DNA from 3 places in the Pseudoalteromonas sp. SWN29 genome. Region 1 is predicted to be linked to each of the others. Evidence: predicted binding sites of a transcription regulator. Region 1 holds the regulator's gene; each other region holds the start of a gene.
The links. The regulator LexA, encoded in region 1, represses DNA repair genes until DNA is damaged. The targets are predictions, from matches to a motif close to TACTGTATNNNNATACAGTA.

Region 1 (6,481 bases):
TATCAAATACGGTGTACGACAGCGTCAACTCTTCAATATCGCTTGGTAATGCGGTATCAACATAAAACAGTAATTTAAATTCAAGCTCTTCTCCTGCTTTTAGAGGTTGCTGATCAAAACAAAAACAGGCAATTTTATGTAAATACTTAGCCGCTTTACCTGGAGATACAGACGGCACCGCTTGCATTACTTTGTCGAGGTCACTACTATTTTTAGCACTAAACATCACCTCACGCATGGCACCGGGTTTAACAGTAACGCTGTACTCTTTTGATTTAACTACAAACGGCGCACCAGCTTGCGCATGAGTTGTAAAACTCACGCCTATTTCGCGGTCTTGCACTATTTGCGTACTTCGCTCTGCTTGCTCAAGTGACGGTTTACCATTAAGCCCTGTTACGTCGCAAAACACGTCGTACAAGGGCACTAAGGCAAACGCAAAGGCAAACATACCTATACAAATAAGAACCAAGCGTTTAAGTAACGGTGCGTGTGTCATTACTTGATTACCGGCGGTATAGAGAAGGTATGATAAGGCGCAGGAGAGTCAACTTCCCACTCAAGCCCTTCTGCGCCATCCCATACTTTTGCAGGCACTTTATCGCCACCACGTGCACATTTAATTACTACAGCAACAAACAGTAGTTGCGATAAACCAAAGGCAAAACCGCCTATACTTATAATTGCGTTAAAGTCGGCAAATTGCAGTGCATAATCGGGAATTCGACGTGGCATACCAGCAAGTCCTACAAAATGCATAGGAAAAAACAGAACGTTTACGCTCACCAGCGATAGCCAAAAATGCCATTTAGCTAGCGTGATATTAAACATGTTGCCCGTCCACTTGGGCAGCCAATAATAAGCACCCGCCATTATCGAAAATACAGCCCCTGTAACTAAAACATAATGAAAATGTGCCACCACAAAGTAAGTATCGTGGTACTGAAAATCAGCAGGTGTAATTGCTAGCATCAACCCTGAAAAACCACCTATGGTAAACAACACAATAAACGCAATACTAAAAAGCATCGGCACTTCAAAGGTAATTGATCCTTTCCACATTGTGGCAACCCAGTTAAATACTTTTACCCCTGTGGGCACCGATATAAGCATGGTCGCGTACATAAAAAACAACTCGCCAGCAACCGGCATTCCAGTGGTAAACATATGGTGCGCCCATACAATAAAGCTAAGTAGCGCAATTGAGGATGTGGCGTACACCATTGAGGCATAACCAAATAGTTTTTTACGAGAAAAAGTGGGCACTATGGTCGATATAATGCCAAAGGCAGGAAGAATCATTATGTACACTTCAGGGTGACCAAAAAACCAAAAAATATGCTGAAACATCACCGGATCGCCACCGCCTGCAGCATCAAAAAAGCTGGTAGCAAAGTACTTATCGGTAAGCACCATAGTTACCGCTCCCGCAAGCACTGGCATTACTGCTATTAATAAAAAAGCGGTAATTAACCATGTCCACACAAATAGCGGTAACTTCATCCACGACATACCGGGTGCACGTAAATTCACTATGGTTACAATCACATTAATTGCACCCATAATTGAGCTAATTCCCATAATATGTACGGCAAATACAAACATTGCAGTGTTATCGTTACTATAGGTTGTAGAGAGCGGTGCGTAAAAAGTCCAACCAAATGCAGGTCCCCCACCAGGCATAAATAACGATGCAAGTAAGATTAAAAATGCAAACGGTAAAATCCAAAAGCTCCAGTTATTCATTCTTGGTAATGCCATATCTGGCGCGCCAATCATTAAAGGGATCATCCAATTAGCAAGGCCTGTAAAGGCCGGCATAACCGCACCAAACACCATAATTAAACCGTGTACTGTGGTCATTTGATTAAAAAAGTGAGGATCGACCAGCTGTAAACCAGGTTGAAATAATTCAGCCCTGATCACCATGGCCATTCCGCCGCCAATTAAAAACATGGTCAGCGAAAAAATTAAATATAAGCTACCAATATCTTTATGGTTAGTTGTATAAAGCCAGCGTTTAAAACCTTTAGCTGGATGATGAGCATGGTCAGCTTCATTGGCGTTAGGTTGTTCTACTATGCTACTCATTAGTTCGCCTCCACTTTGGCATCAATTGCCGCCTGTATTTGACTCGGCTGAATAACATCACCCGTATCGTTACCCCACGCATTACGTTTATAAGTAATAACAGCTGCTAATTGCTTTATAGATAACTGCTTGGCAAACGCTTGCATTGCCGTACCTGGTCGTCCATGAATAACTACATCAATGTGATCTTTTATATCGCCAAGCACTATTGGGCTTCCTTTAAGCGCAGGAAAAACACCCGGCAATCCCATGCCAGTAGGCTGATGACACGCCGCGCAGCTGGCCATATACACTTGCTCACCTAAAGTCATTAACTCTTCTTTAGGAAGTGTTTTATCAAGCAGAGCAGCGTCGGCCAGTGCTGCTTTTTGTTTTGCTTGCTTTGCATCGGCTAGCCATACTTTAAAGTCAGCTTCAGATTTAGCTTCAACCACTACGGGCATAAAACCATGATCTTTACCGCAAAGCTCGGCACATTGACCTCGGTAAATACCTTCCTCGTTAATATTGGTCCATGTTTCGTTTATAAATCCCGGGTTAGCGTCTTTTTTCACAGCAAAATCAGGTACCCACCAAGAGTGAATAACATCATCAGAGGTCATTAAAAAACGTACTTTTTGGTTTATTGGCAGTACAAGCGGTTTATCTACTTCAAGTAAATAATTAGGATTTTTATCTGCAAGATTCGCTATTTCGTCTTGAGGGGTGGATAAAATAGAATAAAATGCGACGTCTTCGCCCATATATTCATAGTGCCATTTCCATTGCGAACCTGTAATTTTAATAGTGAGATCAGCTTTGCTGGCATCTTCCATTGCAATTAGGGTTTTAGTGGCTGGTACTGCCATAGCAATTAAAATAACGAATGGAATAGCTGTCCAAAGTATTTCTACTTTAGTGCTTTCGTGAAATTGGGCAGGTACAGCCCCTTTAGATTTACGGTGATGAATCAGTGCCCAAAACATAATTGCGAACACTATCACCCCAATCACACAACATATTATAAATATGGTCATGTGCAGCTGATATACATTATTGCTTATATCGGTTACGCCTTTGCGCATATTGTACTGGCTGTTAGCCAAAACATGCTGCGGAAAAACAATCAATACAAGCCACAAGGTAGAGGTCAGTTTACCCATGTGACGGCTCCTTTGATGCTATTGCGAGTGCGAAGAGGCATACGGCTTAAACGCCAATTCGTTATTTTTATTATTTAACCAATCTTGTTTTTTTGACTGGTATCGCTGCCCCAACAAAGAGTTTGTATATTGTGTGTTCTCAAAACTGAAAAGCTGTGAGTTATTGTTAGTTCAGCACACTAATAATTAGCTAAAAAATGAGCAACAAGCAAGCTTTAGTATAAAAAACAACCAGGTGATATTAAGTAATTAATAAAAAACCAGCAATCAACTAGACAACTAAAAGTTCAAAAAACGAGCAAAACAAAGGGGTTTAACGCTTTAGGGAGGGGGGGAGTATGAGTTCAAAAAAGTTTACAGCTTAAATAATTAGTTCGCTGTTTAAGCTATATTTTTAGTACGAATTTTAAAACAAAAATGCGCACTAAAAAGTGCGCATTAATAAATTGATTGTTTAAAGCAATCTAAAAACTACATCCAATCGGCATTTCTTATTACGCCAACAGCTAGGCCTTCAATGTTAAAAGACTCATTCTCAAGGTCTACTTCAATAGATTCAAAATCGTCGTTTTCAGCATGAAGTAACACTTTACGACCCGCTTTCTCAAGACGTTTTACAGTTACGTCTTCGTCTAGGCGCGCAACAACAACTTGTCCGTTTTCAGCGGTTTGAGTACGATGTACAGCAAGTAAATCGCCATCCATAATACCAATATCCTTCATGCTCATACCATTAACGCGTAGTAAAAAATCGGCGGCGGGTTTAAACATTAATGGATCGATTTTACAGTGACTTTCAACGTGCTCTTGCGCCAAAATAGGTGAACCAGCAGCAACACGCCCTATAAGTGGTAAACCTAATTGTTCAGGCTCTTCTTCTTCAATTAATTGAATACCACGGCTTGCACCTGGTTTCATTTTAATTGCGCCTTTTTTAGCAAGTGCTTTTAAATGTTCTTCTGCAGCATTGGCACTTTTAAAACCTAGTGTTTGCGCTATTTCAGCACGTGTAGGAGGCATACCAGTGTCTTTAATAAAAACTTTAATTAGTTCGAGTATTTGAGCTTGGCGGTTCGTTAATGGTCGCATACAACTGGTTTTCCATACAGTACATTTAACTGTGAGTATATACAGTTAAATAAAAATCGCAAATTTAAATTATGTCTTAAAATAGCCAAAGTAATTTCACTTGTGTACATTTTAGGGATATAACTAAAGCTAAGTTTAAAAATGATTAAAAAGGCAAAGGAGTCGTTATGAGTATTTGGTATCAACCTATTACTTTAGAGTTTTGCAAACAGCTAGATGAAGGTATTAATGGTCAAGGTACGCTGATGAAAACTATGGGGATAGAAATCACAGAAATTGGTGATGATTACTTAGTTGCAACTATGCCTGCCATACCTGAGCATCATAACCCAATGGGAATGGTTCACGGTGGTGCTAATGTTGTACTTGCCGAAACAGTAGCGAGTTATGCTGCTAACTTTGTTGTCGATTTCACAAAATTTTACTGTGTAGGGCAGGAAATTAGCGCAAGCCATTTAAAAGCATCTCGCAATGGTACTTTAACTGCCACGGCAAGAGCATTTCATATTGGCAAACGTAGTTCAGTATGGGAAATAAAAATTACAAATAGCCGCAATGAGCTGTGCTGCGTATCAAAAATGACCGCAGCAGTCGTAGAGCGAAGATAGTTACTTTTCGATTGGGTAAATTGTAATTTCCATACCCGCACCAATCGCAGATATACGTAATAATGTATCTGCATCTAAGGCTTGGTTAAAGCACTTAGGAGATGTGCCTGATTCAAAGCCAATATCAAACGTTCTACGTGAACAACCTAACCATTGCTTTAGCGCGTTACGCGAACACGATTCAATAAGTTCACATATATGGTTTATTGCTTTATCAGGCGTGCTAACTTCACCTGTAGCTTCAATACGCGCTAATTGACGGTATTCGTCTTTGTCATAATGTAAAATCGTCGCGACTTTCTTCAAATCTGCCACTAGCAAACTAATATCTTGCTTTGATTCAAGCTCAAGATCTACATTTAAAAATTGAATTTCCGACATCGTTTCGTATTTATCCTCTAATAATTTCATTGCAAACTTTAACGCAGTTTTACCGTTATACCAAATCAACTATGCCCTATTAACCACTTTATATGGATATTTCGCAGCTTTTAAGTATTTTTTAGCATTTAAAGCTAGCTGGATATCAAACATCCAGCTCAATTAGACAAATAAGTCATGTTAGGAATTTAAGTGTAATCTTTTTTATTTTTAAATGATTACAGTAAGCTATAGTTTAAACTGCGACAAAATGTCGCAGTAACTAATCCCATTAATGTAATAAACTAACTTCTAAAAATAATAAGACTAAAACATGAATAAAAAAATATTTAAACATGCGCGCAAGTTACATAAATGGTTAGGTTATTTATTAGCACTACAAATTTTAGCATGGTTGCTAGGTGGCTTAGTTATGAGCGCAATTCCACTTGATAAAGTACACGGCAAACATCTAGCAACAAAAGTACTTAGTAAATCATTTACACAAGCCGACTACCCAACATCACTTGATAATATTACGTCGCAAGTCGCTAACCCAACACAAATATTATTTGAAGGTTTTTTAACTACACCTCTTATTACCGTTATTAGTAATACCGAGCAGCAAAGCTTTAATGCCCTTACAGGAAGGCCTTTTGAGCCACCTACAAAAGTACAAATTACTGCTAATGCTAAAGCCCACTTGCTTATTGACGCTCAAGTAATAAGTACAACCTTACTAAAAAAGGGCACCAGAGAAGTAGGATATAAAACCAATGTTTGGCAGGTACAATTTGACGACATGTTAAGTACAACACTTTACTTAGCTGAAAGTAACGGCAAAGTAGTGACTATTCGCAGCACACTATGGCGAATATTCGACTTTTTTTGGATGTTACATATTATGGATTACGATGAGCGAGAGGATTTTAATAATCCACTGCTTATTAGTTTTGCAGCAACCAGTGTACTTTTTTGTCTAAGCGGGATATTACTACTTATAAAAAATATACGACTAAAGCGATTAATCTCAATTAAAAGTAAGAACAAATCAAAATAGTCATATTAATTTTTAGGAGCTAGCGCACTCTCATTAAAGAGTGTGCAATCGCTAAACACTGATATTAGAATGATTTTATTCCAAGTGGTTAAATCGACTCAAATGTCGTTTTAACATTTCGTTTTCTAAAA
Region 2 (6,481 bases), on a different contig from region 1:
TACAAAAAAACCTGCAAATGCAGGCTTCTCGTTTAGATTTAATCCATTATATCTGAGGGCATATCGCCTCGGATTTTTTGCCAAATCTCACCTGTTTGATGACCGTATTTACGCATCATCGAAATAGCACCATCGTGCTCTTTATTTTCTGCCAATATTGTTAAATCTTTATAAAACTGACGTGCAAGTTCACGAGTTCCGGCATCAGAGAAGTAATGACAACCAATCTTTGAATAAAAGCCTCTAAAACCGTTGAGTATTAATACATAAATACGGTTATTACCCGCAACGGCTAATTCGTGATGCACTTTATAATCATAGTCAGCAAATGCTTGAGCGGTGTCTTCTAGCTCATGGCTTTGTGATAAAATTTCAATTACACGTTCAGGATTTAACTTAATTGCAGCACGTGTATAAATAGCACTAATATTAGTACGTGCAGATAAAAGCTGATCTGTCAGCTCTGGCATCTTGTCTTCATCTAAGCGCGCTAATGTTTCAAGAATATTTAAGCCAGACGTTTCCCAAAAGTTATTTACTTTTGTTGGTTTACCATGCTGAATTGTTAACCAGCCATCACGTGCTAAACGCTGTAGTACTTCTCTCAAGGTCGTTCTTGTAACACCAATTAACTCTGAAAGTTCTCGCTCGGCAGGTAGAATTGAACCTGGAGGGAAATCGCCGTTCCAAATAGATTCAACTATATATTCTTCAGCAAATCCTGCTGGGCTTTTCGCTTTAAAAATTCTCATCCAGTTCCCACTCGAATTAATCAACACTCATCGTTTTACACGAATAACTGACTGATTGTACCAGACGAAGCATAACTAACAAGTAAAGTCAGGTATATTAATAAGCAAATGGGTAGAAATTAAAGATTAATAAATAATAAAATTTAGGTTTCTCTAATATAGCTACAATGTATAAATTTACAGAGCAATATTCATTGTAGGTACATTGTAATTATTGGTATTTTTTATTTACACCATACCTAGCTGAATCAACTTAAAACACATAAGTACATTAAAAAGGAACACCTATGCAACATAGCGTTCTAACTGCAACTTTAAAGAATTATTTAGCCAATGCTCCAATATGGTATAAGTAAGCGATATAACTGAGCTTATGTATCGATGGGAAAATAATAGAGCATCATGTAGCCTCTACTGAGGCTGGATTGAGTGATCAATAATTTCATCTTATAAAAAGCGACTTCGGTAGCTTTTTTTTCCTTTTTGTTGCCGCATACATTATCCTAGGTCATAATCTAACATCTTATTTAAACGCGGAATTTTTATGAACTGGCTTGCGCAATTACCCACCCAACGTACCCCGTGGCTTTTATTTACAGCTATCGTTTTTTTACTTGAAGTGACCGCCCTTTTCTTTCAATACCAAATGGGATTGGCGCCTTGCATAATGTGCATATATCAACGTACCGCTGTACTGGGTTTATTAGGTGCAGGCATTGTAGGTTCGACTAAACCACAGAGCAAAGCAGTTCGTATATTAGCGTATGTAATTTGGGGTGTATCGAGTGTTTGGGGATACCTTATAGCTCGCGAGCATATTGATATGCAAACCACCACAGACCCTTTTGCATTTAGCTGTGAGTTTGAACCAAACTTCCCATCGTTTATGCCGTTACACGAATGGATACCTAGCTTTTTTCAGGCGACCGGGGATTGTGGAAATATAGATTGGCAGTTTATTGGTTTGAGCATGCCTGCTTGGATGGAAATTATATTTGCGCTATTCTCAATCACTTTGTTTGCTTTAGTGATTAGCCGCTTAATAACAAAAAAATCGATTTAATATGTTTACCTTTTTTTCAAGCCAATTAGATGATCTTAAACACTTAAAAGTGCGCAAGCGCCAGGACGTAATAGCACTTTCGTTAAGTATGTTATCGCCAACTGATAAAGTGTTACTACGTATTATTAAATTAATATTACTAAGTCCACTATTTTTAATATTCACGGTATTTAAAGGTTGGATATTAATCCCGTTTTTGATACTTGGTGGGCTTTGCTATCCGCTATTAACAACACCTATTGAAATTAACTTTGCTAAAAAGCACTTAAGCGATGCATTAAAACAATTTAATCAGGGCGCATAGCGCCCTGATTATTACTTAATAGCTTTAAAGTGAAATTTTCCCCTCTAATTTAGCTAATAGTTTTTTACCAATTCCTTTAACTTGCGATAAATCACTGACGCTTTTAAATTCACCGTTTTCTTCACGATAATCCACAATTGCCTGCGCTTTTTTCTTACCTATACCCGGTAGCTTAGCAAGCATATCTGCATCAGCATTATTTATACTAATTGTCTCAACTTGAGGCATTTGCTTGGTTACTTCCGATAGTTGTGCATATACGGTAGTTGCAGGTAGTAAGCATAATAAGCTTATGATGAGTAAATTTTTTAACGTTTTCATTAAACTTGCCCTTATTCTTCTTTTCTTAATTTTGAGTATTGCTCAGGAAATCAATAAATAAGGAACTGTAAAGTTCATCACTTAAAGTGTACCTAAGCGCATTATCACTATGATCCGAAATCCTGAAAATGCAGCTGGTACAACAAAGTGATTGCTTAACTAAAGTAAAGTTACCGTTTTTTGTCAAATTTAAGACACCTAAAAATTAATACTTCACGCTTGCAAATTTACTTACAAACCATTACTGTACATAAAAACAGTAATCTAATGGTTTTTACAAACCACAGTGCCAAGCAATTTTGCAGGAGAAATCATGGCTGTTGTTGTTAAATATGTTGTAGAACGAAACGGAGTCGAGCGTATGACGTTTACTACCAAAAAAGAAGCTGATGCTTATGACAAGATGCTCGATATAGCAGAATCACTTGAGCTAATGCTAGAAAAGGTAGACGTACCGCTTAGTGAGCAACAAATTGAATCACTTGCTTTAGAAATAGCGAAAAGCAAAGATGACTTTATGACTATATTAAAGGGCGGCAAAGATCCCGTTGTTGCCAAAGCGCCAACAAAAAGTAAAAAGTCAGATAATGTTGCATCAATTGAAGATAGCAACGATAAAAAAGCAAGTTAATTCGTAGATTGCCCTTTCCTCGGACGGGACAAACTAAATAAAAAAGGGAGCAACTAAGTTGCTCCCTTTTTTATTATACCAATTCACTTAATTAAGTGATCTATTTTGAGGGTAAAAAAACGTGTTGATAGCTAGGCAAAAAATTCGATATTTAGTTGTTCTAAATGATAATTTTTTAACGCCAGTAGCGACACATTAGCCCGCAAAATAATTAAGTATTATTGCGGATTGGTATTAATTACTACTCATTCAAAAATGAGTAGTAATTGCTATTTAAAGCTCTTTCTCTACTTCATCAAATAAAGCGGTAATGTTTTGCTCTGGCTCTTTTGTAGCTAAGCTAACAACAACAATTGCGATACTAGATAAAATAAAGCCAGGTACTATTTCGTACATAAAGCTACTTAAGCTTTCACCATTAATAGTAAACGGACCATAAACCCAAACAAGCACTGTAAACGCACCTACTAACATACCCGATAACGCACCGGCAAAATTCATACGTTTCCAGTAAAGGCTGAACAGTACCAATGGACCGAAAGCAGCACCAAAGCCTGCCCATGCATTACTTACTAGGTCTAAAATAGAGCTATCTCTGTCGTAAGCTAAGTAAATAGCAAACATAGCCACTACGGCAACGCTAATTCTACCAACAGTAACTAATTCAAAGTCGCTAGCATCTTTACGTAAAAATGTTTTATATAAATCTTCAGTCAATGAACTTGAGCTTACTAGCAATTGCGATGAGATAGTACTCATGATAGCAGCCAAAATTGCAGCTAGTAAAAAGCCAGCAATAAGTGGGTGGAACAATAACTCAGAAAGAATTAGGAAAATCGTTTCAGGATCTTCAACTACAATATTATTTTCATAAGTATAAGCAGCACCAAATATACCAGTACCAACAGCACCAAGGGCAGCAACAATCATCCATGTCATACCAATACGGCGAGCTTTAGGCATATCTTTAACACTACGTACCGACATAAAGCGAACAATGATATGTGGTTGACCAAAATAACCTAAGCCCCACGCCATTGCAGAAATAATACCTAATGCAGAGCCTGCACCAATCCAGTTAAGCATATCTGGGTTTACGCTATGCAGAGTTGACTCTAGAGGTTGTTCTAGTAAAGAGTATGCTACGGTAGGCACTAGAATCAGTGCGATGAACATAATACAACCTTGCACAAAGTCAGTTAAGCTAACCGCTAAAAAACCACCAAACAAAGTATATAAAACTACAACACCCGTTGTAATGTATAAACCTACTTCATAACTTAGACCAAATGAGCTTTCAAACAATTTTCCGCCGGCTACAACACCAGATGACGTGTAAAGAGTAAAGAAGACGATAATCACAACAGCTGATACAACTCGTAATAAGTTTGACTTATCATTGAAGCGATTTGAGAAGTAATCTGGGATTGTTATAGAGTCATTTGCTTTTTCAGTGTACACACGCAATCTTGGTGCAACTAACAGATAGTTTAACCAAGCACCAATCACCAAACCGATTGCTATCCATGTACTACTAAAACCAGTAACAAACATCGCACCAGGTAGGCCCATTAAAATCCAACCACTCATATCAGATGCACCTGCAGACAGTGCAGCAACACTTGGAGATAGATTTCGTCCACCTAGCATGTAACCTGATACATCGCCAGTAGATTGCTTATATGCATATAGTCCGATACCTAACATTACAATAAAATATAATGCTAGTGAAATAATCATTCCTGTTTCCAAATTAGCCTCCGCATAATTATTAATAATAGGCTTTATCCAAATAATGACTCTTAAAGTTTTATAGTTAAGACACTATTGGGGTAAAAACCATTCTCGCTGACTATATCATGCTTAATAATAAAATCTCCAACTTGTTACTTCTAGCTGATGTAAAAATATTCATGTTGAGCATTTTAAAAGCGAATTGATGAAATATAATAAATTAAATGCAGAAACGCCTTCATTTTTAATGATAATTTATTAATCTAGCAAATATACGTAATGCTATTTTGAGTCTTTTGCCATATATTATTACAATAACTAATTACATTAATCTTACGGAACTATTTATGTATTTTTACGCTGCACGCCAACCAATTTTAGACAGAGATAAAAAACTCATCGGATATGAGCTTTTATTTCGCGATGGCGTTGATAACGTATTTCCCGATATAGATGGTGACGAAGCAACTACACGACTTATTGAGGGTAGCCAGTTTAACTTTGGCTTAGAAGATTTAACCGACAATAAACCCGCTTACATAAACTTTACCCTAGAAACGCTATTAAAGGGTTACCCTACACTACTGGGTAAAGATACTATAGTTGTAGAAATACTTGAAACAGTGCAGCCTGGTAAACGCTTATTAGCCATTGTTAAAGATTTAAAAGATAAAGGTTACACTATCGCTCTTGATGACTATATTCATCAACCTGTATGGCGTCATTTTTACCCATTTATTGATATTATTAAAATAGACTTTTTAGCATCCGATATAGATACAATAAAAACAGTTCTTAAAGACTTAAAACCACACTCGCATATTAAGTTGCTTGCCGAAAAAGTAGAAACCTACGAAATTTACCAACAAGCTTTAGAGCTAGGTTTTGATTATTTCCAAGGATTTTTCTTCTCAAAACCTGAAATGGTGCAAAGTAAGGCTCTACCGCCTTCAGAAATGGCGTTAGCCGAATTACTTTACGAAACATCAAGCGTTGATATGGATCTTAAAAAGATCACCAATGTGTTCGAGCGTGATGTAAACCTATCTTATAAATTACTTAGGTATTCAAATTCAGCAGCGTTTGCTAGGCGTGCTGAAATAAGCACTATTAAGCAAGCACTTATAGTACTTGGTGCTAACGAAATTAAAAAGTTACTATCACTACTATTTGCAGCCCAAGTCTCAGCAGATAAACCTGTAGAGCTTATTAGGCTATCACTTACGCGCGCTCGATTTGGTGAATTACTCGCTATATCTCATGGTCAATTTAAAGACACCGGTATGGCGTTTTTAACAGGTATGATGTCACTAATGGATGCAATTTTAGATGAGAGCATGGAAAGCGTAATGAAAAAGCTGCCACTTTCTAATGATATAAAAGCAGCGCTATTAAACGACGAAGGCTTATTGGCAAAATATTTAAACTTAGTTAAGTATTATGAACAAGCAAACTGGTCAGCTGCAAACGAAATCACTAAAGAGTTAAATCTAGGTGAAAAAGTACCTGATGCCTATCATGAAGCGCTAGCTTGGGTTAATGAACAAATGCAATTAATAGTTAACGAAAAGTGAAACATAAATGGTAAACAAAAACGCCAGCATTAAGCTGGCGTTTTTGTGAGTGTAATTAGATTATAAACTTTCTAAAAAGTCTTCATCAAAATCAGCTGGCTC
Region 3 (6,481 bases), on a different contig from region 1:
CGACATTGAGTGTCAATGTCATTGTCTGTCAGGAAAAAGAAAGTACACAAAAAAATCCATTATGTTGGATTTTATATACGACAGAGCCCGTAAATACAGCAGAAGATGCCCAGAAATTAGTAAGATACTATGAACTTCGTTGGCGTGTAGAGGAGTTTCATAAAACATGGAAAACAGATGGAACCGAAGTAGAAGATTTACGTTTGCAACACAGTGATAATATTTTACGAATTGCGATCATTAAAGCGTTTATTGCTGTCAGGTTATTACAGCTGCAAAATATGGCGCAAAGGAGTGAATTAGACAAAGAAGTGAGATGTACAACTTGTGTTAAAGAGATGACGTGGAAATTACTATGGGCAAAGGTTGAAAAGGATGTGTTGCCGGATAAAGTACCGTCTATTCATTGGCTATACTATAGTTTAGCGAAATTGGGAGGGTGGTATGACAGTAAAAGAAATGGTCGAGTTGGCGTAAAAGCACTCTGGAAGGGGTGGTTGAAATTAGCAGAAATGGTCGAATCTGCCGAATTGTTAATATCAATTCAGCAGACAGAAAAGTTGTGATCAAGAGACAGGGATTTAGGTAAGGGGCGTGAGCAGGACGCGGAAGCTTTGCTCGGTTTTTACTTATTCTTACATGGATGTAAGCCAGTAGAGTAACGCAGGAGCAGTTACCGAGCCCACTAGGTTACAAACCTCGCGCCGCGATTAAATAGCCCCTAGATTGAACAAATTTCAATCCTGAAAGGTCAACAGGCCCTATTAACTGAGATGTTATTATATGCATTCAATAAAGTTATTATCTGAGAAATTAACACCATCAAAAGTAGTCTGTGTTGGCCGTAACTATACCGCACACATTGCAGAGCTAAATAACGAAACGCCAGATCAAATGGTTTTATTTAATAAGCCAAATAGCGCAATTACTAATACGTTATTTGCAGCTCACAACGGCGATACGCTGCATTATGAAACCGAGTTGTGTTTTGTCATTAAAAATAAAAAGTTTGTAGGGGTTGGGCTCGGCCTTGATTTAACTAAGCGCACTGTGCAAAGTAAATTAAAAAATAAAGGGCTACCTTGGGAGCGGGCTAAAGCGTTCGACGGGTCTGTTATTTTAAGTGACTTTGTTGAATTAACAGATGCAATGCAGCACTTTACCTTTGAACTTAAAATTAATAATGAAGTGACTCAGCGAGGGGATACTCATTTTATGCTGCATAACCCAGATTCAATTTTACAAGAAATTAGTGAATTTATGAGCTTAGAAGATGGTGACGTAGTAATGACAGGCACACCGTCGGGCGTAGGCGAGGTAACACCTAAAAGTATTTTCTCTGTTGCGCTTTATGCTAATGATCAGTGCTTGCTTGAGCATCAGTGGATCGTGAACTAAAAATACGGTTAAACAGACACTTAAACAGCCAATTAAATGTGATTTAATTGCCTGTTTAAGTTTGTATTAATAGGGCATTGGATGGTTTCTAAAAATAGCATCAATACTTGTCAGTATTTCACTGTTTAGCGTTATATCAAATGCATCAATATCTTCTTTTAATTGCGCCATACTTGTCGCGCCAATAATTGAGGACGTAACACCATCAACTTGGTTACACCATGCTAGCGCAAGCTGCGCTGGGGTAATATTATTTGCATAAGCCAGCTCAACATATTGCTTAGTTGCTTGTTCTGCATTGGGTGTATCTCTAAAAATACCGTTGCGCTGCATGAAGGTCCATCGAGAGCCTTCAGGGCGAGCACCATTTAAGTATTTACCCGTTAATAAACCGGCAGCCAGAGGCGACCATGGTAAGTAGGCAATCTCTTCATGAACACATTGCTCTATTAAATATGGCCAATCTTTAGCATGCGCTAGGCTAAATTCGTTTTGAATAGACACCATACGCGGTAAGTTATGCTCTTTAGCTAAACTTAAAAACTGGCTGATACCCCATGGCGTGTCGTCAGATAAACCGCAGTGCTTAATTTTTCCTGCTTTTACACATTCATTAAGGCCTTCTAGAATATCGAGCATACTAGCTTGCTGTTCTTGTGTATTTACGTCGGTAAATTTAAGCGTGCCAGGCCACTGCCTACCAAAATGTGGTGTTGAACGGTTTGGCCAATGTAACTGATATAAATCGATGTAGTCGGTTTGAAGGCGCTTGAGTGAATCGTCCACGGCTTCTATTACTGTTTGGCGAGTAATATTGCCACCATCACGTACCCACGATAAGCCATTGCCTGCAATTTTTGTGGCAAGTACTACATCGCCGCGTTTTTGTTTATTACGCGATAGCCAATCGCCAATAATTTCCTCTGTTTTACCATAGGTCTCTGGAGAAGGAGGCACAGCATACATTTCGGCTGTATCAATAAAGTTTACGCCTTGCTCTAGCGCGTAGGCTATTTGCTCATCCGCATCGCTTTGAGTATTTTGTTTGCCCCAAGTCATACTGCCTAGGCACACTCTAGATACGTCTACACCACTGCTACCTAGTGGACTGTATTTCATAAAAATTCCTTAGCTAAATTAGTGTTGAGCGTGGCTAGTTAAAGCCGATAAAAGAGGCTCAGAAATCGCAGCTTTTTGCCCTGTTGTAAAATCAAACATGACAACTTTAGAAGTACCCGTTGTTGTTATAGCCTTTTGAACATGGCTGTAAACGGTGTAATTCATGGTGAAGCGGTCTGTTTTTATATCAGTAATAGTAACACCCACTGTAAGCGTATCGGGAAAGGTGACAGGGCGTTTATAGCGAATATTATTTTCGCTAATTACTGGGCCCACACCATTTGGGCTTATTGTGTCGAACAGATTTATTTTATTTAAAAAGTCGATTCGGGCTATTTCAAAGTAACGTAAATACACTACATTATTTACGTGTTGCAGTGCATCCATATCAGCCCATGCTACGGTGATGTCGGTATGAATAGGGTGCTGATCTTTAAACGTTTGCATTATGTATTGGCCCTTAATTTTAAAGCACTTAGATTATCAATATGGTGTTATGAGCTCAAGGTAATTAGAGTATGTTTTTTTGTAAGATGATTGTACCTATTTAATTTTAGGTCTAAAGTTAAGTGGCACGGTAAAAACACACAAGACAAAAACACACAGAGGTATGTATGCAAAATATAATTAATTGGTTTTTAGCTTGTTTGGTTTTTATAGCCTCTTTCACCTGTTATGCAATGGGTAACGTATCTGGCGCTATTATTTTAATGCTAGCGGGGTTTTTATTCGAGGTTATATTTTGGCTACGCGGTTATAAAGAGCCTGAAGACAATAAACGCTTTTTTTAATCGCTAACTAGGGCCTGTTGACCTTTCAGGATTAAAATTTGTTCAATCTAGGGGCTATTTAATCGCGGCGCGAGGTTTGTGACCTAGTGGGCTAAGTAAAAACCGAGCAACAAAGAGTAAATTGCCCCTAGGCAGAACCCTTCGGGCAGCGTATGTTTGGCATTTGTGCTACGTTATCGCCTATTTATGGGGAATAACCACACTACATAGGCTCTGCCTTGCCTAAATACCAAACATACTGCTGCAAATTTAACCTCGAAAGATAAACAGGCCCTAGGCTTGCTTATCACAATTGATTCTATAATAATGACTGTATAAATAACCAGTCGTTATAGTGGTGATGAAAAAGTTTATTCACATAGACATGGATTGCTTTTACGCAGCAGTAGAAATGCGAGATAACCCAAAACTTGCACATGTACCGCTTGCTATTGGAGGCAATAGCCGACGAGGCGTGCTCTCAACTGCTAACTATATAGCGAGAGAGTATGGCGTGCGCTCGGCTATGTCGAACTATCATGCTAAACAATTATGCCCCGATTTAGTTATTGTTCCTGGGCGCATGGCTGTATACAAAGAAGCTTCAAACCAGATACGCGAAGTATTTAACCGCTACACAGACTTAGTTGAACCTCTTTCTTTAGACGAAGCCTACCTTGATGTAACAGACAGTAGTGCTTGTAAAGGCAGTGCCACGCTTATAGCACAGCAAATAAGAGCGGATATTTACACAGCCACAGGGCTTACTGCATCGGCAGGTATTGCACCTATTAAGTTTATTGCCAAAATAGCCAGCGACGAAAAAAAACCGAATGGTCAATTTGTAGTTTTGCCTCACGAGGTCGATGACTTTTTGGCGCAATTACCGCTGGGTAAAATTCCGGGTGTAGGTAAAGTAACACTCGAAAAACTCAATTTAAAAGGGTTATATACCGGCAAAGATGTACGCGAAAAAGGCGTAAATTGGATGCAGCAACATGTAGGTAATTTTGGTGTGTCGCTTTATCAAAAATGTGCAGGTGAGTATGTTGGTAAAGTATCGACAGATCGCATAAGAAAATCGCTGAGTGTTGAACATACCTACGAATACAATAAAACAAGTTTGCAAGAGTGCCTAGATGAGCTTCCAAAACTGTTAGACGAATTAGTTTTAAGGCTTAATAAGCAACAATTACAAAACCGTATTAATAAGCTGAGTGTTAAGGTGAAGTTTGCAAATTTTGTAGTAACCTCAGCCGACCAAGCATATCACGAGCTGAATACTGAAATACTTGTTCAACTACTTACCAAAGCCTATCAACGAGGTCTACAACAGCCTGTTCGGTTACTTGGTATAGGCGTTGGCATTAAAAACGAACCAGAGCAAAACTTCCAACTGAGTATTCTTGATTAAGCTGTAAAGCCTGTAACTCCAAGTTGCCATTTATTGGCAACTTGTATAATTAGCTCATCGCACCTTGCTGGTCTTCAATATTTAAATCGACGATAATAGGGGCTTATGTTTTCTAACAGGACTTTATTTATGGCATACCCTCAAGCGGTTAGTGCAAGCCTTGAATGCACATCTCATGATGCGCTTATTATTATTAGTGATGACTTTTCTCAATTACCAAACAATTCATTACGTGACGCTATTTTAGCGCAGGCAAAAGTTGATTCTCGCATTGGTAAGCAAGTTACTTTATTAGTGATTGAAAACAAACGCGTTGTACTTGCGCCAACCGGTCCGTTAAATAGAGATTACGACGACGTTCGTCGCTATTTTGATGCAGCTAAACTAGCAATTAACGAAGCAAAAGCATCGGGCAGTGTTAATCCTGCATTATTGTTACCAAATTTAAATGGTGATAGCCGTTACCAACATGCGCTAGAAGTTGCTTATTTAGGTGCTTGCCAAGCATTATGGCAGCCATTAGAGGCGCGTGAATATCACGGTGAAGGTATTGAGCCTATTACTCAAATTGCCTTAATGGGCGCGAACGAGCAAACAATTAAAGCAGTTAATGCCATTGCAGCAGGGCAGTATGCAGCACGTGATTTATGTGGCACTGAACCAGAGCGTATGGCTCCACCACGTTTTGCTGATTACTGCGTTGATTTGTTTAAAGGCTCAAATGTGGCCGTTGATGTAATTGATGATATTACTGCTATTGATAAAAACTACCCAATGCTAAGTACGGTTGCTCGTGCATCATACGCAGTTGAGCGCCATCACCCACGTGTTGTTAAGCTTGAATATGTACCAGAGGGCGAAATTACTCGTACACTTATGTTTGTAGGTAAGGGCCTTGTATACGATACAGGCGGTGCAGATCTAAAAGTAGGCGGCCATATGGCAGGCATGAGCCGTGATAAAGGCGGCGCAGCATCTGTTGCGGGCTTTATGAAAGCTGTTGCAGATTACCAACCTAAAGGCGTTAAAGTAGTATCGTATTTAGCTGTTGTTCGTAATTCTATTGGTTCAGATTGTTTTGTGCCAGATGAAATTATTACTAGCCGCGAAGGTGTACGTGTACGCATTGGTAATACCGATGCAGAAGGGCGTTTAGCAATGGGCGATCTACTTAGCGAAATGAAAGATTTAGCTAAAACGCAGGTTAATCCAACGTTATTTACTGTTGCTACATTAACGGGTCATGCGGCTCGTGCAATGGGTCCTTACGGTGCGTATGTTGAAAATGGCCCAGCTCGAAGCGCTGGTGTATCTCGTCAAATTGCTGACCTTGGAGATTTGTGGGCTGATGGCGCTGAAGTATCGCGTTCTCGCCGTGAAGATTACGACTTTATTAAACCACGCACACTAGCTGACGATGTTTTATCTAGCAATAACGCGGCATCGGCTGTTACCGCTCGTGGTCATCAGTTCCCAATGGCATTTATGGCTATTGTTGGTGGGCTTGATAAACACGGTAACGACTCTGCACAGCCTTTACCTTATGTGCATATGGATATTGCGGGTAGCGGTGTTGAAGGTGGTGATTGGCAGCACGGTAAGCCAACTGCCGCATCAGTAACGAGCTTGTTTGCACGTTACTGTTTGTAAGCTAAAAACTTACATGCAATAAAAAAGCCCTGTTAATTCAGGGCTTTTGCGTTTCATGATAACGGTATCGCTATCAATCTAATTTAAAGCGATTAACTACGCTCGAAAGCCCTTGGCTACTTTGCTTAAG

Region 2: the regulator LexA is predicted to act here: its motif matches at 2,683-2,702, upstream of I6F53_RS01650 (YebG family protein).
Region 3: the regulator LexA is predicted to act here: its motif matches at 3,617-3,636, upstream of dinB (DNA polymerase IV).

What each region holds. Positions count from the first base shown of each region.
Region 1 covers NZ_JADYXE010000018.1:13,672-20,152, reverse strand. The annotation lists gene I6F53_RS08735 (cytochrome c oxidase assembly protein) at 1-499, opposite strand, end outside; gene ctaD (cytochrome c oxidase subunit I) at 499-2,091, opposite strand; gene coxB (cytochrome c oxidase subunit II) at 2,091-3,233, opposite strand; gene lexA (transcriptional repressor LexA) at 3,705-4,322, opposite strand; gene I6F53_RS08715 (PaaI family thioesterase) at 4,490-4,930, shown strand; gene I6F53_RS08710 (hypothetical protein) at 4,931-5,311, opposite strand; gene I6F53_RS08705 (hypothetical protein) at 5,625-6,350, shown strand; gene I6F53_RS08700 (chaperone modulator CbpM) at 6,426-6,481, opposite strand, start outside.
Region 2 covers NZ_JADYXE010000003.1:41,940-48,420, reverse strand. The annotation lists gene fadR (fatty acid metabolism transcriptional regulator FadR) at 39-752, opposite strand; gene dsbB (disulfide bond formation protein DsbB) at 1,297-1,815, shown strand; gene I6F53_RS01660 (DUF6170 family protein) at 1,817-2,119, shown strand; gene I6F53_RS01655 (ComEA family DNA-binding protein) at 2,144-2,440, opposite strand; gene I6F53_RS01650 (YebG family protein) at 2,754-3,071, shown strand; gene putP (sodium/proline symporter PutP) at 3,345-4,823, opposite strand; gene I6F53_RS01640 (EAL and HDOD domain-containing protein) at 5,153-6,379, shown strand; gene I6F53_RS01635 (MlaA family lipoprotein) at 6,440-6,481, opposite strand, start outside.
Region 3 covers NZ_JADYXE010000009.1:78,817-85,297, reverse strand. The annotation lists gene I6F53_RS05400 (IS4 family transposase) at 1-566, shown strand, start outside; gene I6F53_RS05395 (fumarylacetoacetate hydrolase family protein) at 784-1,398, shown strand; gene I6F53_RS05390 (aldo/keto reductase) at 1,465-2,517, opposite strand; gene I6F53_RS05385 (acyl-CoA thioesterase) at 2,536-2,964, opposite strand; gene I6F53_RS05380 (hypothetical protein) at 3,132-3,308, shown strand; gene dinB (DNA polymerase IV) at 3,649-4,701, shown strand; gene I6F53_RS05370 (M17 family metallopeptidase) at 4,831-6,351, shown strand; gene I6F53_RS05365 (methyl-accepting chemotaxis protein) at 6,425-6,481, opposite strand, start outside.